Regions from separate parts of the Pseudomonas sp. LBUM1662 genome, predicted to be linked through region 2. Evidence: riboswitches for the same ligand, from Rfam matches in the RefSeq annotation. Region 2 holds a riboswitch; the other holds the start of a gene.
The links. A riboswitch is a leader RNA that binds a small molecule or an ion and turns the genes downstream of it on or off. The one in region 2 is predicted to bind cobalamin.
Positions count from the first base shown of each region.

Region 1 (14,405 bases), 1.0 Mb from region 2:
GAGGCCCACGCCATTGCCGATGCGCCCGTCGCGGGTCGGGTAGTTGGCGAGGATCAGCGCGATGCGCTTTTCGCTGTTTGGCACGCGCGCCAGATCGATCCAGCGCCGCGCCAGTTCGGCGACGAAATCCATGCGCTCCGGCTGAGCCCGATAACACACCACGTCCGACTGACTGCGCTCGCTGCGCCATGCCAGGTCCTTGAAACTGATCGGCCGACTGATGATCCGCCCGTCCAGCTCCGGCAGCGCGATGTGCATGGCCAGATCACGCGGGCCGAGGCCTTGTTCGCTGGCGAGCCAACCGGGCTCGTTGTCTTGGGCACAAATCGCTTGGATCACCGGAATATTGCGGCGAAACGGCCGCAAATGTGGCGCTTCAGGGCTGGACTGGGCGAAACCGGTGGTGTTGAGAATCACCCCTGCCTCGACTTCGTCCAGCAAATCCTCGACCACCGTCAGGCAGCCGGGCTCTTTCAAACTGGCCAGCGCAATCGGCAACGGATTCAAACCCGCCGCCTGCAAACGCTGGCAGAAAACATCGATGAATGCAGTGTTCGCCGCCTGCAAATGCGAGCGGTAAAACAGCACCGCCGCCACCGGTTGACCGGCCTGCCAGTCGGCTTGCCAATCGCTCAGTTCAGCGGGGCTTTTTTGCGGGTGATAAATCGCTGTGCGCGGCAGGGTTTGCGGCTCGGACCACACATAATCGCGATCCAGCCAGCGATTGGCCAGACAGCGGAAAAAATCCAGGGCATTGGCCATGCCGCCCTGACGCAGAAACTGCCAGAGCCGGTCGCGATCGTCGGCAGCCACGGTACTCAGGTCGCTGAGTTCCGGGTCCGGACGATCATCGCCCGGCACCAGAATCAGCTGCACACCGCGCTGGGAAAGCTCCACCAGACGTTCGACCCCGTAACGCCAATAGGCGATGCCGCCGTGCAGCGAGATCAGGATCACCTTGGCGTGGCGCAGCACTTCGTCGACATACAGGTCGACCGAGGCGTGATTCTGCACCTGCATCGGGTTGGCCAGACGTACGCTGGGGTAATCCTCGGGCAACTGCTGCGCCGCTTCGGCGAGCAGCGCCAGGCTGGAGTCGCCGCTGCACAGGATCACCAGCTCGGCGGGGGTTTGTCCAAGGTCGGCGATGTTGTCATCCGACACGAAACCGCCGGGCTGGGTCCTGAGCAGGTGCATGGCTTAAACGCTGAGCGCGGCGCGCAGTTGCGCTTCAAGCAGCGTGGCGTCCAGTTCCTGGCCGATCAGCACCAGGCGCGTGGTGCGCGCTTCATCGGCGCCCCACTGACGGTCGAAATGCTTGTCGAAACGCGTGCCGACGCCCTGGATCAACAGGCGCATCGGTTTGTTCGGGATCGCGGCGAAACCTTTGACCCGCAGGATGCCGTGCTGGACCACCAGTTGGGTCAGCGCGTCCAGCAACAGGCTTTCGTCCGCTTGCGGCAGCTCGATGGAAATGGAATCGAAGGCGTCGTGGTCGTGATCGTCTTCACCTTCATGGTGGTGATCGTGATGGCTGTGACGGCTGTCGATGTGCTCTTCGGAACCGGCACCGAGACCGATCAGCACGTCCAGTGGCACGCGGCCGCTGCTGGCTTCGATGACTTTGACGGCGGGCGGCAGCTCTTCGGCGACTTCCAGGCGCACACGGGCGAGGTCTTCAGGGCTGATCAGGTCGGCCTTGTTGAGGATCACCAGGTCAGCACTGGCCAGTTGGTCGGCGAACAGCTCGTGCAGCGGCGATTCGTGATCCAGATTCGGGTCGAGTTTGCGCTGGGCGTCGACCTGGTCCGGGAACGCGGCGAAGGTGCCGGCGGCGACGGCCGGGCTGTCGACCACGGTAATGACCGCGTCAACGGTGCAGGCGCTGCGGATTTCCGGCCACTGGAAGGCTTGAACCAGCGGTTTTGGCAGGGCCAGGCCGGAGGTTTCGATCAAGATGTGGTCGAGGTCGCCGCGACGGGCGACGAGTTCGCGCATCACCGGGAAGAATTCTTCCTGAACGGTGCAGCACAGGCAGCCGTTGGCCAGTTCGTAGACGCGGCCGTTGGCTTCTTCTTCGGTGCAGCCGATGGAGCATTGCTTGAGGATTTCGCCGTCAATGCCCAGCTCGCCGAACTCATTGACGATCACCGCGATGCGGCGACCCTGGGCGTTGTCGAGCATGTGCCGCAGCAAGGTGGTTTTGCCCGAGCCGAGGAAGCCGGTAACGATGGTGACGGGGAGTTTGGCCAGTGTTTTCATCGGATGCCCTTTGGCAAGGTGGCGGGCATACGGGACGACAATCGCAGCGACGGATGCGCGCGCGGAAGAGTTCGCCACCGGATCACCCCGCCCGGTTGTAGTGAGAATCTGTGTCGAGGCAGGTCTCCTGGCTGACGGTGTGCCGGGCGGTTGCCTGGCATTCGCTGCGCCTTCCCGCGAACCCGCTGGACAGGGCTTGCAGTGGCGTGGCAACGAACATCACCGTTCACAGTTGCGGGGGCAGCCGCGGCATCGACCGCGTTCCCTTCTTAGCTTCGGCAAATGCCGAAGAACCTCGAAAGCGCAAGGCTACGCATCGTGTGGGGGCGGGTCAATGTCTTGTGGTGCCGTCACCGGCCCCTTCGCGGGCAAGCCTCGCTCCTACAGGACGGCGGTGCTTTTGTAGGAGCGAGGCTTGCCCGCGAAGAGTTCGCCTCGGTCTCGAGTTGAGAACCCATACCAATTGACGCCCATCCCCCGCCCATGCTCTCCTACACGCCTTGTTACGGGTGCCCTTCACAGGGTGAAACGGGAAACCGGTGAATCATGTGCTTTACTCAAAGCCATGTCAGTCCGGTGCTGCCCCCGCAACGGTAAGCGAGCGAAGCGTCAGATCCACTGTGCCAGCAGTTCGGCATGGGAAGGTGATGCTTGCAGGTTCAGGCGCAAGCCTTGGCCCCTCGTGAGCCCGGAGACCGGCCCGCAACACAAAGTGACCACTACGATCACTGAATAACAAACCCGCGGTGGGCGGGCGCTGTTGAACCTCTGCGTGCCCGACTCGCAGGGGTCTTCCATGCGCTCTATTCACCCGCTGACAGACCAGAGGGAAGCGCCATGTCGATTATCAGCAGCACCGGCCACAGCACCGCCAGCACCACCACAACCCTGACTCAACGCCTGACCGCCGCCGTGTGTGCGTCGATCCTCGGTGCGTGCCTTGTGTACTTCGCCGGTTTCTCGCACATCGAAGCGGTGCACAACGCCGCGCACGATACCCGTCACAGCTCCGCCTTCCCGTGCCATTGAGACCTGTCGACATGATCAAGCGTATTGCGCAAACCGCAGGTTTCACCGGGCTGCTGGCCGCCCTGTTGCTGACCCTGCTGCAAAGTTTCTGGGTGTCGCCGCTGATTCTGCAGGCCGAGACCTACGAAAAATCCGAGCCGGCCGCTGTTGAAGTTCACGAACACGCCGCCGGTGTCGCCGCTCACACTCACGACGCCGAAGCCTGGGAGCCGGAAGACGGCTGGCAGCGCGTGCTGTCGACCACGGGCGGCAATTTGGTGGTGGCCGTCGGTTTCGCCCTGATGCTGGCTGGTCTCTACACCTTGCGTGCTCCGACCAAAACCTCTCAGGGCCTGCTCTGGGGTCTGGCCGGTTACGCGACCTTCGTGTTGGCGCCGACCCTCGGCCTGCCGCCTGAACTGCCAGGCACTGCCGCGGCTGATCTGGCCCAACGGCAACTCTGGTGGATCGGTACGGCTGCTTCCACCGCTGTCGGCATCGCGCTGATCGTATTCAGCCGTCACTGGCTGATGAAAATCCTCGGCGTGGCGATTCTCGCCGTTCCGCATGTGATCGGCGCGCCGCAGCCGGAAGTGCACTCGATGCTGGCTCCGGAAGCCCTGGAAGCGCAGTTCAAAATCGCTTCGCAGCTGACCAACGTCGCGTTCTGGCTGGCCCTGGGCCTGATCAGCGCCTGGTTGTTCCGCCGCAAAAGCGATGGCCAATACCACGCATGATTGATAACAGCACTGTGCCGACTTTAGTCGTCGGCCTGGGCTGCCAGCGCGGCTGCCCCGCCAGCACGCTGCGGGCGTTACTCGATCAGGCATTGCAGGCGCATAAAATCGGACTTCATCAGATCAAGGCCTTGGCCAGTATCGACCTGAAGCGTGATGAACCTGGCCTGGTCGAGCTCGCCGAACAACTCGCGTTGCCGCTGATGTATTTCAGCAGCGAGCAATTGAAAGGCTACAAACCGCAACTCAGCCATCATTCGGACATCGCGTTCGAACGCACCGGTTGCTATGGCGTGGCGGAAAGCGCCGCTCTGGCCCTGGCCGAACACTTGGCCAAGGCACCGGCGAAACTGCTGATTTCGCGACAAAAATATGCCCAGGCCACCCTCGCATTGGCCTGCGTTGCGTAAGATCCCCGATAATCCCCGCCTTCGATCATGAGCAATCTTCATCTGAAGCCTTGCCCACGCCCTTTTTCAACAGACTCTTTATTCAAAGGAACGGACGATGACCGTCTACTTCATTGGCGCAGGTCCCGGCGACCCGGAACTGATCACCGTCAAAGGCCAACGGCTGATTCGCAGCTGCCCGGTGATTATCTATGCCGGCTCTTTGGTCCCCGCCGCCGTGCTGGAAGGCCATTGCGCCGAACAGGTGGTCAATAGCGCCGAATTGCACTTGGAGCAGATCATCGAACTGATCAAGACCGCCCATGCCAAAGGCCAGGACGTGGCGCGCGTGCATTCGGGTGATCCGAGTCTTTACGGGGCGATTGGCGAGCAGATTCGCTACCTGCGCGAACTCGGGATTGCGTTTGAAATCATTCCAGGTGTTACGGCGACGGCGGCATGCGCGGCGCTTCTCGGCGCCGAACTGACGCTGCCCGACGTTTCACAGAGCGTGATTCTGACCCGTTATGCCGACAAAACCGTGATGCCTGCCGGTGAAGAGCTGGGCAGCCTGGCGCAGCATGGGGCGACCATGGCGATTCATTTGGGCGTGCAGCATCTGGAAAAGATCATCGCCGAACTGCTGCCGCATTACGGCGCGGACTGCCCGATCGCGGTAATTCACCGGGCGACGTGGCCGGATCAGGATTGGGTGGTGGGGACGATTGCGGACATTGCCGGGAAGGTTGAGGCGAAGGGCTTTCGGCGTACGGCGTTGATTCTGGTGGGTCGGGTGTTGGGGAGCGATCACTTCAGCGAGTCGTCGCTGTATCGCGCGGGGCATGCGCATTTGTATCGACCTTAACGGCCTCTTCGCGAGCAAGCCCGCTCCCACATTGGATCTGTGGCGGACCCCGGTTTTGTGTTTGGTCACAATCCCTTGTGGGAGCGGGCTTGCTCGCGAAGGCGGCCTTGAACTTCACCCATAAAAAAACGGCACTCACGGGTGCCGTTTTTTCATTTCGCAGCGAACACCTTAGTAGTAGGCGTTTTCTTTCTGCGTGTGGTCAGTCACATCGCGTACACCCTTGAGCTCGGGAATGCGCTCGAGCAAGGTGCGCTCGATGCCTTCGCGAAGGGTCACGTCTGCCTGGCCGCAGCCCTGGCAGCCGCCACCGAACTTCAGCACGGCGATGCCGTCTTCGACCACATCGATCAGGCTGACCTGACCGCCGTGGCTCGCGAGCCCCGGGTTGATCTCGGTTTGCAGGTAGTAGTTGATGCGCTCGTTGACCGGGCTGTCAGCGTTGACCATTGGTACTTTGGCGTTCGGCGCCTTGATGGTCAACTGGCCGCCCATGCGGTCGGTGGCGTAATCGACGACCGCGTCGTCCAGGAACGCTTCGCTGAACGAATCGATGTAAGCGGTGAAGCTTTTCAGCCCCAACGCGGTGTCTTCAGGTTTTTCTTCGCCCGGCTTGCAATAAGCAATGCAGGTTTCGGCGTACTGGGTGCCAGGCTGGGTGATAAAGACGCGGATGCCGATACCCGGGGTGTTCTGCTTGGAGAGCAGATCAGCCAGATAATCGTGGGCGGCGTCGGTGATGGTAATAGCGGTCATGGAAACTCCTCGCAGGCTTGGGCGCAGTTTACGCCAATCATCGCGCCGTACAAAGTCCTAGTATTTTTGTCGGGAAAGAGCCGGAACAGCGCTAGCTGCCGATTCGCCGTCAATCCAGCCTTTAAGCCACCGATAGCTGCATTTTTCTACAAATTCGTAACTTGCCCAGGACGCCACGCCGATGGTCAGCACGCAGACGGCGAACATCACGTAGGGATTTACTCCATAACGCTGTGCGACAAAGCCACCGGCAGACAGCACCAACACGTGCATCAGGTACACCGAATAGGACCAATCGCCGAGCACCTTGAACAGCCGGGTGTTCTCGAAAAAGCGTTCCAGCGCCATGCACGCCATGACCAACACCGCACTGGGCAGGCCCCAGGCCAGGAAACGCGGCTGCGGCGCCAGGTTATAAATTGCCAGCAATGCACCGCCAATCCCCAGCAAGGGCAGCCAGAAACCGGGCTTGATCCAGCCGCGCCGATAGATCATGCCGACCGCGATCCCCAGCAGAAACTCATAAACAATGTCCGAATGATAGAACTCACTGATCCAGCCATAACCGGTCCAGGCCTGACACACCGCAAACAGCAACGCCGCGACAATCAGCAACCGAACCTGCAAGCGGAACAGCAACGCCCAGGCAAACAGCACGTAGAACAGCATTTCATAATTCAACGTCCAGCCGACATTGAGCGTCGGATAAATCCCGTAGCCGCCGGGGTTTTCCGTGGGAATAAACAACAGTGACAGCAGGAAATGCGACCAGTCGACCGTCTGATCCGGCAACACAGGCTGTGCGAACACGACCACCAACGCCATCAGCACCGTGTACAACCAGTACGCCGGAACGATGCGAAACAGTCGATACAGGAGAAACCGTCCGGGCGGCAGTGATTTGCCTTCGGTGGACAGGAAAATCACCAATCCACTGATGACAAAGAAGATATCAACGCCCACCGCGCCCTTGTCGATGAACATCTGCCCCACCGGGCCGCGGGCCTGGAAGTCGAAGAAAATCTGCATGAAGTGGTGGCAAACCACCGTCCAGGCCGCGACGGCACGCAGTGCCTGTACTGAAATCAACATGGGCGGCCCTCCGATCACTGGTCTCCAAACCACCACACATCCCCGTAGGAGCGAAGCTTGCTCGCGAAGAGGCCTGAACATCCAACATCATTGTCGGCCGGTCGATTGCCTTCGCGAGCAAGCTTCGCTCCTACAGGGAATGGCGGTGCCTATGAGATCCGACAGCTGCCCACCCTTAAAGGTCGATCAAAGATTCTCGTACCGATTCATGTCCAGCACGCCCTCTTCCACCGGCTCCGTTTCGTGGATATAGCGACTCAGATCATGGAAGTAGAACCAGAACTGCGGATGGCTGCGGCGAATGCCCCAGCGCTCGACGATTTTCTCGAATCGCTGCGCGTCCTTGGCGTTTTCCATCGCATCGACGAACGCCGGCACCTGGTCGGCCGGAATATTGAACATGAAGTTCGGATAACTGCTGAGTACGCCCGGGAAAATCGTCAACGTATCGAGCCCGGGTTGATAGCGCAGCGATTCACCAAGCAGGAACGCCACATTGCTGTGAGCCCGGTTGCGCAGCAGGCTGTAGACCTCGCGTTTGCCACTCGCGGTTTCGATGCGCAGCATGGTCGCTTCCGGTAACTGATCGATCACCTTCAGACCCGCCGCCGGGCGCGACGTCAGGCGGCTCAAGGCCTGCTCGGCACTCTGCAAGGCCGGGTCGATGTTGGGCCGCGAGCAATAAGCGCCGTCGCAGCGATTGATCGGATCGGGCCTGGCGTTGAGCTCGCCGTAACGGGTCAACAACTGCATCGCAAAGTCGCGTTTGGGGTCCTTCTCATCCAGTTTCAGCGCCGTCGGCGTGTCGTTGTCGATGGCCTCGTAATCCAGCCACATCTTGAATTGGCCACCGGCCTGGTACCAATCATTGAGGTAATCGTCCCGCGAATCGGCCGGCATCAGGCGCAGGAAATTTTGCTCGGCGCCGTTGCGGATCAGGTCGAAATACAGGCGCGTCTGTGCTTGGTGGGACACGTTGCCGAACACGTCGAAGTTGACCGCCAACTGATAATACGTGCGCTCCAGCAGCGGAAAGTCAAACAACCAAATGGTTTGCGGCACGTCGCCGATCAGGCCCTTGTTCACCGAAGCACTGTCGAAATGGCGAAAGATGCTCAGCAGCGCGTTGTCATTGCCCGCCCACAACGCCGACCAGCTCGGCGCCGGCAATTCCGCGTAATTGTCCCGGCGCAGCGCTTCGTACTCGTTGCGTTTGTCGCGGTAGTCATGCCACAGGCTGAGGACGCTGCCCACGTCGTCGTTTTGCCCCGGCATCGCCAGCAACGGCGTGGCCTGGCCGCGATAGTTCGGGTCGGTGATGTAGAGGTCGTGTTCCGGCGCCTGGAACAGCGCCCAGAAGTGATCGCGGATCACGTCAGTGGCGATCTGACCACGGCACACCGGCCCACGAATGAACGTGCGCACAAAGTATTCGGCGTTATCGAGCATGAACTGATAACGCGCCTGCGCCGGGATCGCTTCGAACGTGGTGAACGGATTGGCCCGGTGGTCCGGCCCGTACCCCGGCAAGGCGTTGACTTGCCATTGACCGTTGTAAAACAGGCTTTTGATCCGCGCCATCTTCGCCGCGCTCAGCGGATAAGTGATGTGGGTCTTGTGCACGATCACACCCTGCACCGGCCACAAGCGGTAATACACCTGAGTGCCCGGATCGTCGTTCGGACGCCGGGTATTGATCAGGTCAATCGGCTGGCCAGTCGGGGTTCGCGAGCGCACCCACTGGAAGTAGTGCCCCGGCTCGCCGTCCTTGAAGTAGAGATGGGCGAGGAACCAATGCTCGAACAACCAGCGGCCGACCAGGCTTTGCCGCGCACCCGGAGCGTTGAGCAGGTTTTCCCACTGCACCACCTCCAGGGCTTCCTTCGCGCTCGGGACCAGGCCTTGCTCATCGATGGGCGCGCCGGAGGCCAGCCAGCGTTGCAGCGTCTGGTATTGCTGGTCGGTCAGGCCGGTGACCGCCAGCGGCATGCCTTCTTTCGGATGGGTGCTGGCGTAGCCACCGAACTCCGCCGGCATGGCGCACATGTTTTCCCGGTTCAAGCCCAAGACGATGTCTTGCGGAATCTTGGCGTTGGGTTGCAGCGGGGTTGTGTGGCCCAGTTCCAGCATTCGCGCCATCAACGCCGCTTGGCTGCCTTGGGCGTCAAGCACCGAATAGAAGCCCTTCTGCTGCCAGGCACGTTTGCCGAAGGCGTCATAAAACAACCGGGTCGGCGCGGCGGCCTGGCTGCGTTCGCCGTCGTAGACCGGGGTTTTGGTCGCACCACGCGCCACCCCTTCGCCGCTGCCCAGATTGAGCTGACAGGCGGAGTCGTAGCAGGCATGGCAGGCCACGCACTTTTCGGTGAAGATCGGTTGGATATCCTGCGTGTAGGAGATCGCCGGACCTTGCGCAGCGGCACCCCAGCTTAAAAGCAGCATAAAAATGCTGGTGATGACGCGATACGACATGTCCCTGGTCCTGATCCTGAAAAAACGCCGCGATTCTACCGGTCCGGCACGGGTACCAACATGAGCGATATTCATGCAAAACCGGGGCATGCTCTAAAACCGCACAGGTTTGCTATGATCCCGGCCCTTCGTCATGGTCTTTCCGAGTAGTCCCAATGTCCGATCGCAGTGTTCGCCTCCAAGCTCTCAAGCACGCCCTCAAAGAGCGCATTCTGATTCTCGATGGCGGCATGGGCACGATGATCCAGAGCTACAAGCTCGAGGAGCAGGATTACCGTGGCAAACGCTTCGCCGACTGGCCGAGCGACGTCAAGGGCAACAACGACCTGTTGGTGCTGACCCGCCCGGACGTGATTGGCGGCATCGAGAAAGCCTACCTGGATGCCGGCGCCGACATTCTGGAAACCAACACCTTCAACGCCACCCGGATTTCCATGGCCGACTACGGCATGCAGGGCCTGTCGTACGAGTTAAACGTAGAAGGCGCACGCCTGGCGCGCAAGGTGGCCGACGCCAAGACCCTGGAAACCCCGGACAAACCGCGCTTTGTTGCCGGCGTCCTCGGCCCGACCAGCCGCACCTGCTCGCTGTCACCGGACGTGAACAACCCCGGCTATCGCAACGTGACCTTTGATGAACTGGTGGAAAACTACACCGAATCCACCAAAGGCCTGATCGAGGGTGGCGCCGACCTGATCCTGATCGAAACCATTTTCGACACCCTGAACGCCAAAGCCGCGATCTTCGCCGTGCAAGGCGTGTTCGAAGAGCTGGGCATCGAGTTGCCGATCATGATCTCCGGCACCATCACCGACGCCTCCGGCCGTACCCTGTCGGGCCAGACCACCGAAGCGTTCTGGAACTCGGTGGCCCACGCCAAGCCCATCTCGGTCGGCCTGAACTGCGCCCTCGGCGCCAGCGAATTGCGTCCGTACCTGGAAGAGTTGTCGAACAAGGCCGGCACCCACGTTTCGGCGCACCCGAACGCCGGCCTGCCGAACGAATTCGGCGAGTACGACGAGCTGCCGTCGGAAACCGCCAAGGTCATCGAAGAATTCGCCCAGAGCGGCTTCCTCAACATCGTCGGCGGTTGCTGCGGCACCACGCCGGGTCACATCGAAGCCATCGCCAAAGCCGTGGCCGGTTATGCGCCGCGTCAAATCCCGGAGATTCCCAAGGCTTGCCGCCTGTCCGGCCTGGAACCGTTCACCATCGATCGCAGTTCGTTGTTCGTCAACGTCGGCGAGCGCACCAACATCACCGGTTCCGCCAAGTTCGCCCGGCTGATCCGTGAAGACAACTACACCGAAGCGCTGGAAGTCGCCCTGCAGCAGGTTGAGGCCGGCGCCCAGATCATCGACATCAACATGGACGAGGGGATGCTCGATTCGAAGAAGGCCATGGTGACCTTCCTCAATCTGATTGCCGGCGAACCGGACATCTCCCGCGTGCCGATCATGATCGACTCCTCGAAGTGGGAAGTGATCGAAGCCGGCCTCAAATGCATCCAGGGCAAGGGCATCGTCAACTCGATCAGCATGAAGGAAGGCGTCGAGCAGTTCATTCATCACGCCAAACTGTGCAAACGCTATGGCGCCGCCGTAGTGGTGATGGCGTTTGACGAAGCCGGCCAGGCCGACACCGAAGCGCGCAAGAAAGAAATCTGCAAACGTTCCTACGACATTCTGGTCAACGAAGTCGGCTTCCCGCCGGAAGACATCATCTTTGACCCGAACATCTTCGCCGTGGCCACCGGTATCGAAGAACACAACAACTACGCCGTGGACTTCATCAACGCCTGCGCCTACATCCGCGACGAACTGCCGTACGCGCTGACCTCCGGTGGCGTGTCCAACGTGTCGTTCTCGTTCCGCGGCAACAACCCGGTGCGCGAGGCAATCCACTCGGTGTTCCTGCTGTATGCGATCCGCAACGGCCTGACCATGGGTATCGTCAACGCCGGCCAGCTGGAGATCTACGACCAGATCCCGGCCGAGCTGCGCGACGCCGTGGAAGACGTAATCCTCAACCGCACCCCGGAAGGCACCGACGCCCTCCTCGCCATCGCCGACAAGTACAAGGGCGACGGCAGCGTCAAGGAAGCCGAGACCGAAGAGTGGCGCAACTGGGACGTCAACAAGCGTCTGGAGCATGCGCTGGTCAAGGGCATCACCACGCACATCGTTGAAGACACCGAAGAGTCGCGCCAGTCCTTCGCTCGCCCGATCGAAGTGATCGAAGGCCCGTTGATGTCCGGCATGAACATCGTCGGCGACCTGTTCGGTGCCGGCAAAATGTTCCTGCCGCAGGTGGTGAAATCCGCCCGAGTGATGAAGCAGGCCGTGGCCCACTTGATCCCGTTCATCGAACTGGAAAAAGGCGACAAGCCGGAAGCCAAGGGCAAGATCCTGATGGCGACCGTGAAAGGCGACGTGCACGACATCGGCAAGAACATCGTCGGCGTGGTCCTGGGCTGTAACGGCTACGACATCGTCGACCTCGGTGTGATGGTCCCGGCAGAAAAAATCCTGCAAGTGGCCAAGGAGCAGAAGTGCGACATCATCGGCCTGTCCGGCCTGATTACGCCTTCGCTGGATGAAATGGTCCACGTCGCCCGTGAGATGCAGCGTCAGGACTTCCATCTGCCGTTGATGATCGGCGGCGCAACCACCTCCAAGGCGCACACGGCGGTGAAGATCGAGCCCAAGTACAGCAACGACGCGGTGATCTACGTCACCGATGCCTCCCGCGCCGTGGGCGTGGCGACGCAATTGCTGTCCAAGGAATTGAAACCGGCGTTCGTCGAGAAGACCCGCCTGGAATACATCGACGTTCGCGAGCGCACCGCCAACCGCAGCGCCCGCACCGAACGCCTGAGCTACCCGGCCGCGATCGCCAAGAAGCCTCAGTTCGACTGGAGCACCTACGAGCCGGTCAAACCGACCTTCACCGGATCGCGTGTGCTGGACAACATTGATCTGAAGGTACTTGCCGAATACATCGACTGGACGCCGTTCTTTATTTCCTGGGACCTGGCCGGCAAATTCCCGCGCATCCTCACGGATGAAGTGGTCGGTGAAGCCGCCACCTCCCTGTACGCCGACGCCCAGGAAATGCTCGCCAAGCTGATCGACGAAAAACTCATCAGCGCCCGTGCGGTGTTCGGCTTCTGGCCGGCCAACCAGGTGCGTGAGGATGACATCGAAGTCTATGGCGATGACGGCAAGCCGATCGCCAAACTGCATCACTTGCGTCAGCAGATCATCAAGACCGACGGCAAGCCGAACTTCTCCCTCGCCGACTTCGTCGCGCCGAAGGACAGCGAAATCACCGACTACGTGGGGGGGTTCATCACCACCGCCGGGATCGGTGCCGAAGAAGTGGCCAAGGCTTATCAAGACGCGGGCGATGATTACAACTCGATCATGGTCAAGGCGTTGGCCGACCGATTGGCCGAGGCCTGCGCCGAATGGCTGCACCAACAGGTCCGTAAGGAACACTGGGGTTATGCCAAGGACGAGACGCTCGACAACGAGGCGCTGATCAAAGAGCAATACACCGGCATCCGCCCTGCTCCCGGCTATCCGGCCTGCCCGGACCACACCGAGAAAAGCACCCTGTTTGCCTTGCTCGACCCTGAAGCCAGCGAAATGCAGGCCGGCCGCAGCGGCGTGTTCCTCACCGAGCACTACGCGATGTTCCCGGCGGCAGCGGTCAGCGGCTGGTACTTCGCTCACCCGCAAGCGCAATACTTTGCGGTGGGCAAGATCGACAAGGATCAGGTGCAGAGCTATACGTCGCGTAAAGGCCAGGAATTGAGCGTGACTGAGCGGTGGCTGGCACCGAACCTCGGGTACGACAACTAACCCTTAAGCCAACAATGATCCCCTGTAGGAGCGAGGCTTGCCCGCGAAGGCGGCGCAACAGTCAACGAAGATGTTGAATGTTATGGCCTCTTCGCGGGCAAGCCTCGCTCCTACGGTTGTTTGGGGTCGTTCACAAATACCGGGTTAAACCCGCTCCCACAGGATTTGCGCCATCCCCAAACTGATTGTCTATGCTTAGCTCTCACACCTAAGTGACGAGGGATTTATGGACGATCCAGTCGACAACAAGCCGCCGACGTTCTGGCAGATGCTGCACAGCGTCTTGGCGGCGGCGTTCGGGGTCCAGAGCGGAAAAAACCGTGCACGGGACTTCACCCACGGCAAGCCGAGTCATTTCGTGATTCTGGGGATTCTATTCACAGCGGTGTTTGCACTGACGCTGTTCGGCATCGTGCAACTGGTGGTGCATTTGGCGGGGCGTTAGCGCATCAGGGTTTGCAAGCTGAACGGATAGCGATAGGACGTCGGCCGCCCCTTGGCCGACAGACGACGGAAATTCACCCCGTAATTCGGCGACGCGCCCATGGCCAGCAACCGCTTGGCGTGGGCCTTGTCGATCAATTGCAGCAAGGGGATCAACCGGTCACGCCCGCCGTACTGGTCCAGATCCACGCCTTGTTCAAGGTCATGCAATTCCACCAGCGCCCAACCGCCCAATGTAAAGTGCCCGCCCAACAGCACGCTCATGCGTCCGTCAACCACCGCCTGCAGCGCGGCAGGCGACGCGTTCACTGCGCTGAACAACGCCTCTTTGCCGGGCACTCCACCCGTCTCCGAATAGGCCCGCATGGCGCCAAACGCCATTTCGTCATTGGCCGACCATACCAACGAGACTTTCGGGTATCGCCGGAACAGCAATTTGGCCTGTTCATAGGCCCGGCCTTCGGTCCAGCCGCCGTAAACCAGTTGGCGCAAACGCACTTCAGGATGCTCGGCC
Region 1 covers NZ_CP166793.1:2,987,653-3,002,057, reverse strand. Annotated here, with positions in the region: gene cobN (cobaltochelatase subunit CobN) at 1-1,197, opposite strand, end outside; gene cobW (cobalamin biosynthesis protein CobW) at 1,201-2,262, opposite strand; cobalamin riboswitch at 2,363-2,575, opposite strand; cobalamin riboswitch at 2,753-2,980, shown strand; gene ACA049_RS13580 (CbtB domain-containing protein) at 3,100-3,291, shown strand; gene ACA049_RS13575 (CbtA family protein) at 3,303-4,007, shown strand; gene ACA049_RS13570 (cobalamin biosynthesis protein) at 4,004-4,417, shown strand; gene cobM (precorrin-4 C(11)-methyltransferase) at 4,515-5,261, shown strand; gene nfuA (Fe-S biogenesis protein NfuA) at 5,433-6,017, opposite strand; gene ACA049_RS13555 (acyltransferase family protein) at 6,075-7,109, opposite strand; gene ACA049_RS13550 (fatty acid cis/trans isomerase) at 7,296-9,581, opposite strand; gene metH (methionine synthase) at 9,737-13,447, shown strand; gene ACA049_RS13540 (DUF2970 domain-containing protein) at 13,674-13,892, shown strand; gene ACA049_RS13535 (ABC transporter substrate-binding protein) at 13,889-14,405, opposite strand, start outside.
Region 1: it holds a riboswitch for cobalamin, as region 2 does, so the genes downstream of both, ACA049_RS13580 (CbtB domain-containing protein) here and cobO (cob(I)yrinic acid a,c-diamide adenosyltransferase) in region 2, are expected to answer to the same signal.

Region 2 (14,405 bases):
CGACGCGTTCGTTCATTTCACCGTCGAGGGGTTGGCTGGTGGCGATGTAGGTGACTTGAAGCTGGCTGTCGGTCGCGAGTTTTTCAGCGAGGCGACTTTTGCCGGAGCGGGCGCCGCCGAGGATCAGTTGGAGCATGGCTCATTCCTTAAATATGCGGTGTAGCTACTGGCCTCTTCGCGGGCAAGCCTCGCTCCTACAGGTCTGCCCCGCTCTTGACCTTGTAGGAGCGAGGCTTGCCCGCGAAGGCGTCCTCTCAAATCCCGCAGAGTTCACGCAACAACGCGGTATCCAAATGCTTCTCCACCAGATCCGCCAACCGCTCGATATCCCGCTCGCGCAACCCGTGGTAATCCACTTCCTGCACATCCTGCAAACCCGCCCAACGCAGCAGCGCACTGCAGGCTGCCGGGGATTCAAACAGGCCATGCAGGTAGGTGCCAAAAATCTGCCCGTCAGCACTTTGCGCACCATCGCAGCGACCATCGTCCAGCTGCACGGCCGCGTTTTCCAGCGCCGGCCCGGTGGTGACACCAGCATGAATTTCGTAGCCGCTGACTTCAGCATTTTCCAGCACCAAATGCCCGCGCACATTACGCAATTGCTTCTCTTCTTCGAGCTGCGTTTCAAACGCCAGCAAACTCAGGCCGGCACTGGAACCCGGCGCGCCTTCGAGGCCCAGCGGATCGTGCACCTGCTCACCGAGCATTTGCAGACCGCCGCAAATCCCCAGCACCTTTCCGCCATAGCGCAGATGACGATTGATTGCTGTGTCCCAGCCACTCGCCCGCAGGTACGCGAGGTCACTGCGCACGCTTTTCGAGCCGGGAAGAATGATCAGGTCGGCCGGCGGAATCGCCTGGCCGGGGCCGATGAATTGCAGGTCCACTTGCGGATGCAGGCGCAGCGGATCGAAGTCAGTGTGGTTGCTGATGCGCGGCAGCACCGGCACCAGCACTTTCAGCACGCGCTCAGCCTTGTCGGTCTGGCGCTGATCGATGCCGTCCTCGGCTTCCAGGTGCAAGTCCATCACATACGGCAGCACGCCGATCACCGGTTTTTCGGTGCGCGCTTCCAGCCAGTCGAGGCCGGGTTGCAGCAAGGCGATGTCACCGCGAAAACGGTTGATGATGAAGCCTTTGACCCGCGCCTGTTCGGTCGGCGACAGCAGTTCCAGCGTGCCCACCAAATGGGCGAAAACCCCGCCACGATTGATGTCGGCGATCAACACCACCGGGCAATCCACCGCTTCGGCAAAGCCCATGTTGGCGATGTCGCCGGCACGCAGGTTGATCTCGGCCGGCGAACCCGCGCCTTCGACCATCACCACCGGATACGCCGCGCTCAATCGTTCATGGGAGGCCAGCACCGCTTGCATGGCGATGGCTTTGTAGTCGTGATAAGCGACCGCGTTCATCGTAGTGACCGCGCGACCATGAATAATCACTTGGGCGCCGGTGTCGCTGTTGGGTTTGAGCAGCACCGGATTCATGTCGGTGTGCGGCTCAAGGTTGGCTGCCTGGGCCTGCACGGCTTGGGCACGGCCGATTTCGCCACCGTCGGCGGTCACGGCACTGTTGAGTGCCATGTTCTGCGGCTTGAACGGCACGACGCGCACGCCCTGACGCGTGACCCAGCGACACAACGCCGTCACCAGGGTGCTTTTACCGGCGTCGGACGTGGTGCCTTGCACCATCAACGTAGTCATTGGGTTTCCTTGGTGAAGGCCTGAAGTGCTTGTTCGAGACGCTGCCAATCGGCCTCATCCGCAGGCAAGCCGAAACGCACGCTGCTGTTGTGTGCGAACAACCGCAACAAGATGCCGCGCCTTGCCATGAAGTCGTGAAGCAACTCGGCCTGCTCGGTAATCAGCCATTGAAACAAGGCGCAACCGCCCTGCGGCTGCAAACCATACTGCCCGAGCAACAACGCCAGACGCTCACTGGCCGCTTCGCTACGCGCTCGCTGTCTTACATGGCCTTCGGTGTCCAGCAAACAGGCTTGGCCCAATACGCGTGTCGGCCCACTGACCGCCCACGGCCCCACCTGTTCGGCGAGCAGTTTGAGCAGCTTGCGCTCAGCCAGCACAAAGCCCAGCCGCACACCGGCCAAGCCAAAAAACTTGCCGAAGGAACGCAGCACGATCAAGCCGACCAGATGGGCAAACGAAGCCAGGCTCAGGTGCGGCGTGTTGTCCATGAATGCTTCGTCCACCACCAACCAGCCACCGCGCGACGCCAGCCGGGCATGCCAGTCGAGCAGACGACTCGGGGTCATGCTCAGGCCCGTCGGGTTGTTCGGGTTGACCACCACCAACACGTCGAGGCTGTCGATATAGAAGTCGACTTCCTGTTCCAGCACTTCACGCACGACATAGCCATTGCGCCGCCAGGCTTGCGCGTGTTCGGCGTAACACGGCGACAGCACGCCGACCTTGCCGGCCCGACGCAGACGCGGCAGCAACTGAATGGCCATTTGCGAACCGGCGACCGGCAGCACCTGCGCGGCGCCGTAGTAATCGCAGGCTGCCTGTTCCAGACCGTCATCGGTTTCCGGCAAACGCGCCCAGGCTCGCAGCGGAATGTCCGGGACCGGGAATGGCCACGGCGCGAGGCCGCTGGACAGGTCCAGCCAATCGGCTTCGGCAATGCCGTATTCGAGCGCCGCCTTGCGCAAGCGGCCACCGTGCTCAAGCATAGAATTCAGCTCCCACGCAGAGAATCAGCAGCCATAACCATACCCCGCGCTGGACCAATTGCCAGCCACGGTCGATGGAGTCGGCATCCGCCGGCACACCTTCGCCCAGTTGCGGACGCTGATGCAGTTCACCGTGATAGATCGCCGCCCCGCCCAACTCGACGCCAAGCGCGCCGGCACCGGCCGCCATCACCGGCCCGGCGTTGGGGCTGTCCCAAGTCGGACCCTGAGTGCGCCAGCATTTCAAGGCCAGTCGGGTTTTGCCCAGCAGCGCGTAGGTCAACGCCACCAGACGCGCAGGAATGTAGTTAAGGACGTCGTCGATTTTCGCCGCCGCCCAGCCGAAACGCTCGAAGCGTTCGTTGCGATAACCCCACATGGCATCGAGGGTGTTGCTCAAGCGATAGAGCACCACGCCGGGCGCGCCGGCCACGGCAAACCAGAAAAGCGCGGCAAACACCGCATCACTGCCGTTCTCCAGGACCGATTCGGTGGCAGCGCGGGCGACTTCGGTTTTATCCAGTTCGCTGGTCTGACGGCTGACCAGATAGCCCACGCGTATGCGCGCTTCAATCAGATCGCCACTGCGCAGGGCCTTGGCCACCGGCTCGACGTGCTCACCGAGGCTGCGCATGCCGAGGGCGCAATAGAGCGCAAGAATCTCGACGATCCAGCCGACATAAGGCGCCCAGGAAAACGCCGTGGCCAGCAAGGTCAGCGGCAACACCGCAATCACCCAAGCGGTGACGCCGTGACTGCGCCAGCCGCGCCCTTCGCCATTGAAACGTTGCTCGATGCGGTCGGCAAAACGGCCGAACGCCACCAGCGGATGCCAGCGTTTGGGTTCACCCAGCAGCGCGTCCAGCGCAACCGCGGCGACACTCAATAACGCCACACTCATTGACTCACTCCCCAATAATTTTCATACAGCAACTCACTGAGCGGACGCGCCTGCGCCCACCCTTCGAGTACCAGCATCGGCGCCGGATAGAATTCCTTGACCGGGCCGAGACAAAGAACCGCCAACGGCTTGGCTCCGGCGGGTAAACCCAACAGGTCCGCCAGCGCTTGCGGCTCGAACAGCGACACCCAACCCATGCCCAGACCTTCGGCGCGGGAGGCCAGCCACAGGTTCTGGATCGCACAGGACAACGAAGCCATGTCCATTTCCGGCAAGGTGCGACGACCGAAGATGTGGCGCTCGCGATCGTCCATCAGCGCAGCGACCAATACTTCGGCACAGTCGTTGATGCCTTCGACCTTGAGCTTCATGAATTCGTCGGTGCGCTCGCCGAGGGCTTCGGCGGTGCGGATGCGTTCTTCTTCCACCAGTTGCCGGATCTTTCCGCGCAGGGCCCGGTCGCTGATGCGGATAAAGCGCCAGGGTTGCATCAGGCCGACGCTGGGGGCCTGGTGGGCGGCTTCGAGCAGGCGCCGTAACAACTCGGGCTCGACGGTGCCGCCGCTGAAGTGGCGCATGTCGCGGCGTTCAGCTATTGCCCGGTAGACCGCTTCGCGTTCGGCTTCGGAGAATGCGTTGTCGGTCATGGCCTCTTCGCGAGCAAGCCCGCTCCCACAGGGGTTAGGTGATCCATTGTGGGAGCGGGCTTGCTCGCGAAGGCGTCCTCACAGTTGGGCGCAAACAGTGCGGCAACCGCCGAAGGATTGGACGGAAAATAAAAATGCACATAAGAGGCCGTCATCCGCCCCTCACGATAAACCGCCTCCGCCCCACGCCCGCCATTCGGACTCAGGCCACGAGCAATCGGCTCAAGCTCGGTGCTGGTCAGCGAATGGTGATAGGTGTGCCCGCGCAGCGAACCTTCCGGCAACTCAACCGCTTGCAACGCAAGCGCCGCCAGACGCTTCTGCATCACCGCGTCACCGGCCAGCAAGCCGACCAGTTCGGCCCGGGTACCTTCGACATCGGTCAACGAATCGAGCAGGTACAACATCCCGCCGCACTCGGCCAGCAACGGTTTGCCGGCGGCATGATGGGCGCGGATCGCATTCAGCATCAAGGTGTTCTGTGACAGCGCCACATGGTGCAGTTCCGGATAACCGCCCGGTAGATAAAGGCTGTCCGCGTCTGGCAAATCCGCATCGCGGATCGGCGAGAAAAACAGCAATTCGGCGCCCATGGCCCGCAGCAAATCCAGGCTCGCGCCGTAGGTGAAAGCGAACGCTTCATCACGGGCGACGGCGATCCGCACACCGGCCAGCAGAGGCTCGGCGACGATCATTTCAGGGGCCGCGAATTCCACGGGCGGCGGCAGTGCTACGTCGCAACTGCTGGCCAGCGATTCGGCCGCTGCATCGAGGCGCAGATCGAGATCGTTCAACTCACTGGCCTGGACCAGGCCAAGGTGCCGGCTCGGCAATTCGATCCCGGTTTCCCGCGACAAGGCGCCGTACCAGCGCAAGCCTTCCGTCAGGCTGCCTTCGAGCAATTGCGCATGACGCAAGGTGCCCACGCGATTGGCCAGCACACCGGCAAACGGCAAGTCCGGCTGATACTTCGCCAGCCCCAGCGCCAAGGCACCAAAAGTCTGCGCCATCGCCGTGCCGTCGATCACACCGAGCACCGGCACACCGAAGTGCCGCGCCAGGTCGGCGCTGGACGGCGTGCCGTCGAACAGGCCCATGACGCCTTCGATGAGGATCAGGTCGGCCTCACCGGCCGCTTCCCACAACAGGCGACGACTTTCCTGCTCGCCGACCATCCACATGTCCAGTTGATACACCGGCGCACCGCTGGCGCGCTCGAGAATCATCGGGTCGAGAAAGTCCGGGCCGCATTTGAACACGCGAACCTTGCGCCCCTGATTGCGATGCAATCGGGCCAGCGCGGCGGTAACGGTGGTCTTGCCCTGACCGGAGGCCGGCGCGGCGATCAGTACTGCCGGGCAATGACGTATGTTTTTCATAAAATAGTATTCACAGCTCGACGCCTTTTTGCGCTTTGATCCCGGCCTGGAACGCGTGCTTGATCACGCCCATCTCGGTAACGGTGTCGGCCAGTTCAATCATCTCTGGCTTGGCGCCACGACCGGTGACCACAACGTGCTGCATCGGCGGACGCGCCTGCAGGTCAGTCAGCACTTGATCGAGGTCGAGGTAACCGTGCTTGAGCGCAATGTTCAACTCATCCAGCACCACCAGACCAATCGACGGATCGCGCAGCAATTCGCGGGACACCGCCCAGGCGGCTTCGGCGGCGGCGATGTCACGCTGGCGGTCCTGGGTTTCCCAGGTGAAGCCCTCGCCCATCACATGAAAACGCACCTGCTCCGGGAAGCGGCGGAAGAACAGCTCTTCGCCCGTGCTGTTACGGCCCTTGATGAACTGCACCACGCCGCACTGCATGCCGTGGCCCATGGACCGGGCGAGCATGCCGAAGGCCGAGCTGCTTTTGCCTTTGCCGTTGCCGGTCAGCACCAGCAGCAGGCCGCACTCGTTCGGCGAGTTGGCGATGCGTTCGTCGATCACGGCTTTTTTGCGCTGCATGCGCGCCAGATGGCGTTCGTCACGTTCAGGGGAATCAGTCATGGGGGAGCTCTCCGTTGAGGCTGGATAACGGCGGGCAGGCACAAGAATAGACGGCAAGAAGCCTGGCATCGCCCACCGTGATGCCGTTGGATGAATCAGGCCGGTCTCCGGGCTCATGAGCGGCATTCGCCGGACTGCGCGCCTTCCCATGTCGACAGTCGACACAGTGGCTCAAGGCGCAGTCTTCACTCATTTACCGTTGCGGGGGCAGCGCCGGGATCGTGACGTTTCGTCGCGTGAAGATAGTCACTCACCGGCTTCCCTGTTTCACTCTGTCGGCTTCGCCACAGAGCACCTGAAACAAGCGCGAAGGTTAGAGGGTTGGGGGTGGAGCGTCAATTGAAGACAAAGCCCGGGCGGGCGATATACTGCCGCCGGTCAATTTACTGACCCTCCCAACTTGCACCACACTGTCAGCAGTGATATCAAAGCGCCACAACCCAACATCACAATTACAAGGGTGAGCAACATGCAAGGCATGATCATCAGCAATCCGAGGCTGGAATTCCTGCGACCGGTGCTGGAACGCTGGTTTGACTGTATCGACCGCTACAACGCTGTGCGCGGCGATAACGACACGCCTTATTGGTACGACGAAAAAGCCAACCTTGGCTTGCTCTCCGCCGCGGCCTGGATGGCGGAAATGGTTACGTTGCAACAAACGCCGACCCGTAAACAGAACGAAGAAGGCGAACGCAACAGCCGCGCCGATCTGTTTATCGCCACCGCCGAAGAACGCGCCTACCTCCAGGCCACGCAACGCTGGCCGAAGGTCAACAGCCTGAATCTGAGCCAGGCACTGCAAGACATCACCAGCGACGCCAAACGCATCAGCTACACCAGCGACCTGAAACTCGGCTGCCTGTTCGTTGCGCCACAAAAGGCCCAGCAGAGCGCGACGCCGGAAGAACTCCAGGACATGGTCGACGACCTGCAAAAGGAGCACAGCTGCGCCGTGGCCTGGTATTTCCCGTACGCCTATCGCAAGTTGCGCAACGAAGCCGGCAACTATCACCCCGGTATCGCCGTGCTATTCAAGGAAGCCCGCGGCTGACCGGTTGAACCATCGCGCGTCTAATCTTCTCTATGATTAAGTCAATGCACTCATAGGGAAGACCAGCATGCGCAAGCCCCAGCTCGTTCTCGTCATCGCGCTCGCCGGAGGGCTCGCCGCTTGTGGTGAAACCTCCAGCTTGCAAGTCTCCGACGGCACCGGCCCGTCACCCAAGCTGCCCGAACCGAACAAGACTCTGATCCCGACGGTGAATATCGCCCCGGCGATCGGCTGGCCGCAGGGCGCAAAACCCACTGCTGCGGCAGGCACTCAGGTGGCGGCATTTGCCGAGGGGCTCGATCACCCGCGCTGGCTTTATGTGCTGCCCAACGGCGACGTGCTGGTGGCCGAAACCAACGCGCCACCGAAACCCGATGACGGCAAAGGCATTCGCGGCTGGGTCATGGGCAAAGTCATGGGCCGTGCCGGCGCCGGCGTCCCTAGCCCGAACCGCATCACACTGCTGCGAGACAAGGACCACGACGGCATTGCCGAAACCCGCACGGTGTTCCTGGAAAACCTCAACTCGCCCTTCGGCATGACCCTGGTCGGCAATGACCTGTACGTCGCCGACACCGACCGCTTGCTGCGCTTTCACTATGAAAATGGCGACACGGCGATCAAGTCACAGCCGATCAAGGTCGTCGATCTGCCGGGCGGCACGCTGAATCACCACTGGACCAAAAACGTCATCGCCAGCAAGGACGGGAGCAAGCTGTACGTCACGGTCGGCTCCAACAGCAACGTCGGCGAAAACGGCCTGGACCAGGAAGAAGGTCGCGCGGCGATCTGGGAAGTGGATCGCGCCACCGGCAATCACCGGATCTTCGCTTCGGGGATTCGCAATCCAAACGGCCTGGCCTGGGAACCTCAAACCGGTGCGCTGTGGACGGCGGTCAACGAGCGGGACGAAATCGGCAGCGATCTGGTCCCGGACTACATCACTTCGGTGAAGGACGGCGGGTTCTACGGCTGGCCCTTCAGCTATTACGGCCAGCACGTCGACATTCGCGTCGAGCCGCAAAACCCGGACCTGGTGGCCAAGGCCATTGCCCCGGACTACGCGGTGGGCCCGCATACCGCCTCGCTGGGCCTGTCGTTTGCCGAGGGCAACACGCTTCCAGCGCAGTTCAAGGAAGGCGCGTTCATTGGCCAACACGGCTCATGGAACCGCAAACCGCACAGTGGCTATAAAGTGATTTTCGTCCCGTTCGCGGGAGGCAAGCCGACCGGGCAACCGGTGGATGTGCTGACCGGTTTCCTCAACGCGGATGAGAAAGCCATGGGCCGGCCTGTAGGCGTGGTGATTGATCAGCAGGGAGATTTGCTGGTGGCCGATGATGTGGGGAACAAGGTGTGGCGGGTTTCGGCCGCTAAATAGCCGTCCTGTAGGAGCGAGGCTTGCCCGCGAAGGCGTCGGCACATCCAACATTGATGTTGCCCGATCTATAGCCTTCGCGGGCAAGCCTCGCTCCTACAGGGATCAGCGTTTACGACAAAGCGTGAGTCCATCCCCCAACGGCAACAACGACAGATCGACCCGCGAGTCATCCTTCAAGGCGCGATTGAGCGCCTGGATGGCCCGGGTGTCTGCACTCTCGGGATTCTCCTCAAGCACCCGCCCGCTCCACAGCGTGTTGTCGAACACCGCCAGCCCGCCGATGCGCAGCAAACGCAGCGCATGCTCCAGATAGCCTGGGTAGTTGGACTTGTCGGCATCAATGAAGATCAGGTCGAACTGCCCTGGCTGATCCAGTGTGGCGAGCGTTTCCAGCGCAGGCGCCAGGCGCAGGTCAATTCGCTCGGTGAGCCCCGCTTCCTGCCAGTAGCGGCGTGCGATTGCGTTGTAGTCGCCGGGGATATCACAGCAGATCAACGAACCGTCCTGCGGCAACGCAGCGGCCATGCACAAGGCGCTGTAACCGGTGAACGTGCCGACTTCCAGCAAGCGCTTCGCGCCAATGAGTTTGACCAGAAGCGCGAGGAACTGCCCCTGCTCCGGCGCCACCTGCCAGCGAGCCATCGGCAACGCCTGGGTTTCGTCGCGCAAACGCCTGAGCAGCGGCGTTTCCCTCAGGGAAACGTCGAGCAGGTATTGGTACAGGGAATCGTCAAGATTGAGCGTGCGAGCGGTCATGACAACCTCTTCGGACAGAACGCTACGGGTTACGCGCCAGGTGCTCAGGCTGCAGAACGCGCTTGGCGCTCAGATATGCCTTCTGCCAGTAAGCCTTGGACAGGCTGTCGAGCTTCACCGTGCCGCCAGTGGCCGGTGCATGGACGAAGCGACCTTCGCCGACGTAAATCCCCGCATGACTGACCTGGGAGCCGCCATTGGTGGCGAAGAAGATCAAGTCACCGGTTTGCAGCCCTTCCTTGCCGACGCTGGCCGCCTGCATGCTGATCATTTCGCGGGTGGTGCGCGGCAGGGAAATACCGGTGACATCACGGTAGACGTAACCGATCAGGCCGCTGCAATCGAAGCCCGAATCCGGCGTGTTGCCACCCCAACGATACGGCGTGCCCACAAGACCAAGCGCGCGGAACAGCACGTCTTCTGCCTCGGGGGAAAAGGGTTGCGGGTTGCCGAAAACAATGGGGGCGCGAACCACCGGCGCGGGCGGCGGTGTGCGACTGGCGCAGGCGCTGAGCAGGGCTGCGAAGAGCATGATGGTGAGGCGGGCCGACATCGTCATAAGCAGAACATCCTGATCTGGCTGCGGCTTTTCCTGCCGGAAAGGCAGAAAAGAAAACCGCCTGCGCAGGACGCAGGCGGTTTGCCATCAATAATAGATCTGGATTCTAGCGGCTATGGGCCAAACTTCAAGTAAGACTTTAAGTTCGCCTTACAAACTGTCCGCCTACTTCGTTGCGAAGAGGCGTTTTGTCGCCACTGACGTGGCGACAGGCTGAAGATTTACTTGCGTGCGGTGACCACGGTCGGGGCCATCGCGAGTGCGCGCTTGGCTTCGATGAAGGTCTTGCTCCAGTAGCTGTCGCCCAGGCTATCGACCCGGACACCACCGCTTTTGCGGCTGCTGGAGTGGATGAACTGGTTGTCACCCAGGTAGATCCCGGCGTGACTGACACGACCGCGACGACCATTGGTGGCGAAGAACAGCAGATCGCCCGGCTTCAGCGCGCTGCGAGCGACCAGCGGAGCATCCACGTTGATCATTTCGCGAGTGGAGCGCGGCAGGTTCATGCCGGCCTCTTCACGAAACAGATAACCGATGAAACCGCTGCAATCGAAGCCAGCCTCGGAGGTGCCGCCGAAACGGTAACGAGTACCGATCAGGGACATGCCACGTTCGAGGATGCTGTCGGCCAGAACCGGAAGCTGGTACGACTTGCCGTCGGCGAAGTTGGCCAGTTCTTTATCGGTGGCCACGCCGTCCTGGTAAAGATCTTCCTGGAAAAGAACGGAAGAGGACTGGGCGGTGACTGAATTTTTAACCTGTTGTTGTTGCTCTTGCTGAGTCACTGGAGAGTGGGCAGCGCAACCGAACAACAGGGTGACGAGTGCGAGAGGCACGAGGGGTGCGAAGCGCTTTAGCATGGGCACGACCGTGGCTGATAGTTCTAAAGAAGCCGAGACTATGCCCGCTATCATCCTCATTTGCAAATTCAATCGAACTTTATGTGACTTCCCGGTTCCGGGTTTACATCTAAGCGCTTAAGCCCGTTCTAAACGCCTGCGCTGCCTGCAACCTGTAGGAAAGCGGATTTTCTGGCGCCTGAAATATGCCAAAACCCGCGCCAGGCTTGGGTTTTATCAGACTTTTTTACCAGCCCAGCGTTTCTTTAAGGAAGGGAATCGTCAGCTTGCGCTGAGCTTGAAGGGAGGCCTGATCGAGACGTTCGAGCAATTCGAACAGCGCACTCATGCTGCGGGTACCGCGGGTCAAAATGAAATGCCCGACCTCATCGGTCAGGTGCAGGCCGCGACGGGAAGCACGCAGTTGCAAGGCGCGCAATTTGTCTTCGTCGGAGAGCGGACGCATCTGGAAGATCAGTGCCAGGGTCAGGCGCGATTTCAGGTCAGCCAGTTTCACCGGCAGCTCACGCGGCGAGGTCGATGCCGCAATCAGCAGACGCCGACCGCTGTCACGCAGACGGTTGAATAGATGGAACAGCGCCTCTTCCCAATCCGCCCGGCCGGCGACCGCCTGCAAATCATCAAGGCAGACCAGTTCGTATTGTTCGAGGTTATCGAGAATGGAGATGCCGCGGTCCAGCAGCTCGGCCAACGGCAGATACACCGCCGGCTCCCCCAGTTGCTCGAAGCGCAGGCAGGCGGCCTGCAACAAGTGCGTGCGCCCTACCCCGTCCTTGCCCCAGAGATAAATCAGGCTTTCGGTCCAGCCGGCGTCGGCTTCGCATAGCCGCTCGACATAGCCGAGTGCAGCGGCATTGGCGCCTGGGTAGTAATTGATAAAGGTAGCGTCATCACGCAGACGCACACCTAGGGGCAGCTGAATCGGTTTCATGCTGACTGAACAGTTCCAAAGGAACCGTTAGTGGCCTCTGTGTAAAGTTTGCGAAGTTTATACCCGTGAGGCGGGTCGCACAATGCGACAGACCACAAGCAAAATCAAAGGTTTGCGTTAACGCCCTGGTTTCATGACAGTTTCTTTGGCGGCGCATGTGACAGCAGCGCGGGGGATACGGGCCAACCTGGCATGACACCAGGCCGCCCGCCACAGGACTTCAACGACGCTTATAGCTCCGGCTCGTCGACACCGCTGTAGATATCCGAATCCTTATACAAATCATGCACATGGCGCACCAGCACCATGATCACCGCCGCCACCGGCAGCGCCAGCAATATGCCGGTAAAACCGAACAGCTCGCCCCCCGCCAGAATGGCGAAGATCACCGCCACCGGGTGCAGGCCGATACGATCGCCCACCAGCAATGGCGTCAGCACCATGCCTTCCAGGGCCTGCCCGACCATGAACACCGCGACGATGCCGATCATGGGATACAGATCGCCACCGAACTGGAACAGGCCGGCAACCAACGCCGCGCCGATGCCGATGACAAAGCCCATGTACGGCACAATGGCTGCCAGGCCTGCGATCAGACCGATCAACAACCCCAGTTCCAGACCCACGAGCATCAAGCCCGCCGCGTAGATCACGCCCAGCGCCAGCATCACCAGCAACTGCCCGCGCACAAATGCCCCGAGTACTTCATGGCATTCACCCGCCAGGGTCATGACGCGTTCTTCGCGATCACGGGGCAGCAGGCTGCGGATCTTGGCCATCATCAGGTCCCAGTCCCGCAGCAGGTAGAAACTGACGACCGGGATCAGCACCAGATTCGCCAGCCAGCCAATCAACGCCAACCCGGAAGCCGTCGCCTGGCTCAGTACCACACCAACGATGTCGGTGGTCTGGCCCATGTGCTCGCTGATCGCTGCCTTGAGCTTGTCGAACTTCCAGAAATTATCCGACAGTCCAAACTTCGACTGCGCCCACGGCAGTGCGGTGTGCTGCAGCCAGTCGAGCATCTGCGGCGCCAATTCATACAAGCGAAACAGCTGCTTGGCGAGCATCGGCACCAATACCAACAGCAATGTCGTGAAGATCAAGGTGAACAACGCGAACACCGCCACCACACCCCAGGTGCGCGACAGGCCGGCTTTCTCCAGCCGATCCACCAGCGGATCGAACAGATAGGCCAGCAGTAACGCGACCAGAAAGGGCGTCAGGATCGGATGCAATAACCAGACAAACACGCAGAGCAGAACCACCCCACCCAACCAGAACCAACGCCGCGTATCGGCCATGTACCACTCCATATGCATCTATATAAAGAAAGAAAACCTTACCAGCGGAATCTCAGCTGCGGCACAGGTGCCGGGGCTGGCGCTACGACGGGCGCCGAACCATCGGCCACCGGCGGCACAGGCGCCGTCGGTGCGGGTGCCTGACCGGCCGGAACCTCTTGCAACTTCGCCAGGGACAGTTGCGAGCGCAACTGCTCGGCGCTGCCATTGACCCGATAGAGAATGCGCTCGCCGTCGACCGTTTGCAGGCGCGCCCCAAAAGGCTCCAGCAAGCGCCCAAGGGTGGCGTAGCGTTCCAGGTTCATGCCCTGCACTTCCAACAATTGTTCGCCCGCAGTTCCCGGCTTGACGACAAACCGTGGTGCCAGACGCTCACTGACGGCCAACATCACTGCATCAGCCACAGCCGCCTGGTCCGCACCCTGTACGCTGCCCGCCTCCTTCTTGTCGCCCAGCCACAAATTCCACTTGGCCTGCCACTGGCCGCCCTCTTCCCGGGCATGCACCGCGAGCAAGCCGTCAGCGTTGTAACGATCCGAGGCACCGCGCAGTGGCGTGGCATCCGCCCCTTCAAGATTCGGTGCCGTAGCGACCAGTTGCTCACTCAGGTCTGCCAGGGGCAGACGCAACGGCAGACCACGGTGTTGTGCCGCGCGACGCAACGGCGCGGCGCTGGCCTGGCCATCCCCCACCAGACTCGAACCCTCGGCAGAATCATTCAACCACCAACTCAGGATCGACGGCCGATTCGCGCCCCACAGAGACAACCCGGCGCGACGCAAGGCCTGCTCGGCACTGGACGGGTCGAAATCGACCTTGAGCACTTCCGGCGGGCCGGCCTCAAAACCGTATTGACTGATGATCTGTTGCGGGTCTTTGCGCAACGCTGCCAACCCCGGGCTTTGTACAGCCTTGGGATCGCCGGTCAGGCGCAACACCAGCGTGTCCAGCGCGCGCTGGGTCGCCTGATCGCGCTCCTCGGCCGACTGACTGCTGACCGGCTCGCGCACTTGATACAGGCCTTTGACGGTTTCGGCATGACCCGCCAGGCTGACCAGTGACAAACAGCCTGCAAATAAAAATCTGGAAAAAAAACGCATGGAAGATTCCTGACGACGAGAGCGGCTGGAACAGACCGCATGAAGATGATCGAGCAAGGCTGTGACCACGTCCCTGCGCAAAACATTCACCACGATCTGACTAAGTTTTCGCACTGTCATAACGATAGACGGTTAATCGCGATACCTTATACAGCCATCACGGCCGCGACCAACACGGGCAATAACGGTTTTTTTCAGTCGATATGCCCCTGC
Region 2 covers NZ_CP166793.1:1,944,399-1,958,803, reverse strand. Annotated here, with positions in the region: gene cobU (bifunctional adenosylcobinamide kinase/adenosylcobinamide-phosphate guanylyltransferase) at 1-136, opposite strand, end outside; gene ACA049_RS08795 (cobyric acid synthase) at 255-1,706, opposite strand; gene cobD (threonine-phosphate decarboxylase CobD) at 1,703-2,695, opposite strand; gene cbiB (adenosylcobinamide-phosphate synthase CbiB) at 2,688-3,596, opposite strand; gene bluB (5,6-dimethylbenzimidazole synthase) at 3,593-4,243, opposite strand; gene ACA049_RS08775 (cobyrinic acid a,c-diamide synthase CobB) at 4,240-5,622, opposite strand; gene cobO (cob(I)yrinic acid a,c-diamide adenosyltransferase) at 5,633-6,244, opposite strand; cobalamin riboswitch at 6,326-6,558, opposite strand; gene ACA049_RS08765 (hypothetical protein) at 6,714-7,298, shown strand; gene ACA049_RS08760 (PQQ-dependent sugar dehydrogenase) at 7,366-8,679, shown strand; gene ACA049_RS08755 (O-methyltransferase) at 8,782-9,435, opposite strand; gene ACA049_RS08750 (C40 family peptidase) at 9,458-9,994, opposite strand; gene ACA049_RS08745 (C40 family peptidase) at 10,216-10,857, opposite strand; gene hda (DnaA regulatory inactivator Hda) at 11,084-11,788, opposite strand; gene ACA049_RS08735 (AI-2E family transporter) at 12,019-13,092, opposite strand; gene ACA049_RS08730 (DUF2066 domain-containing protein) at 13,131-14,192, opposite strand.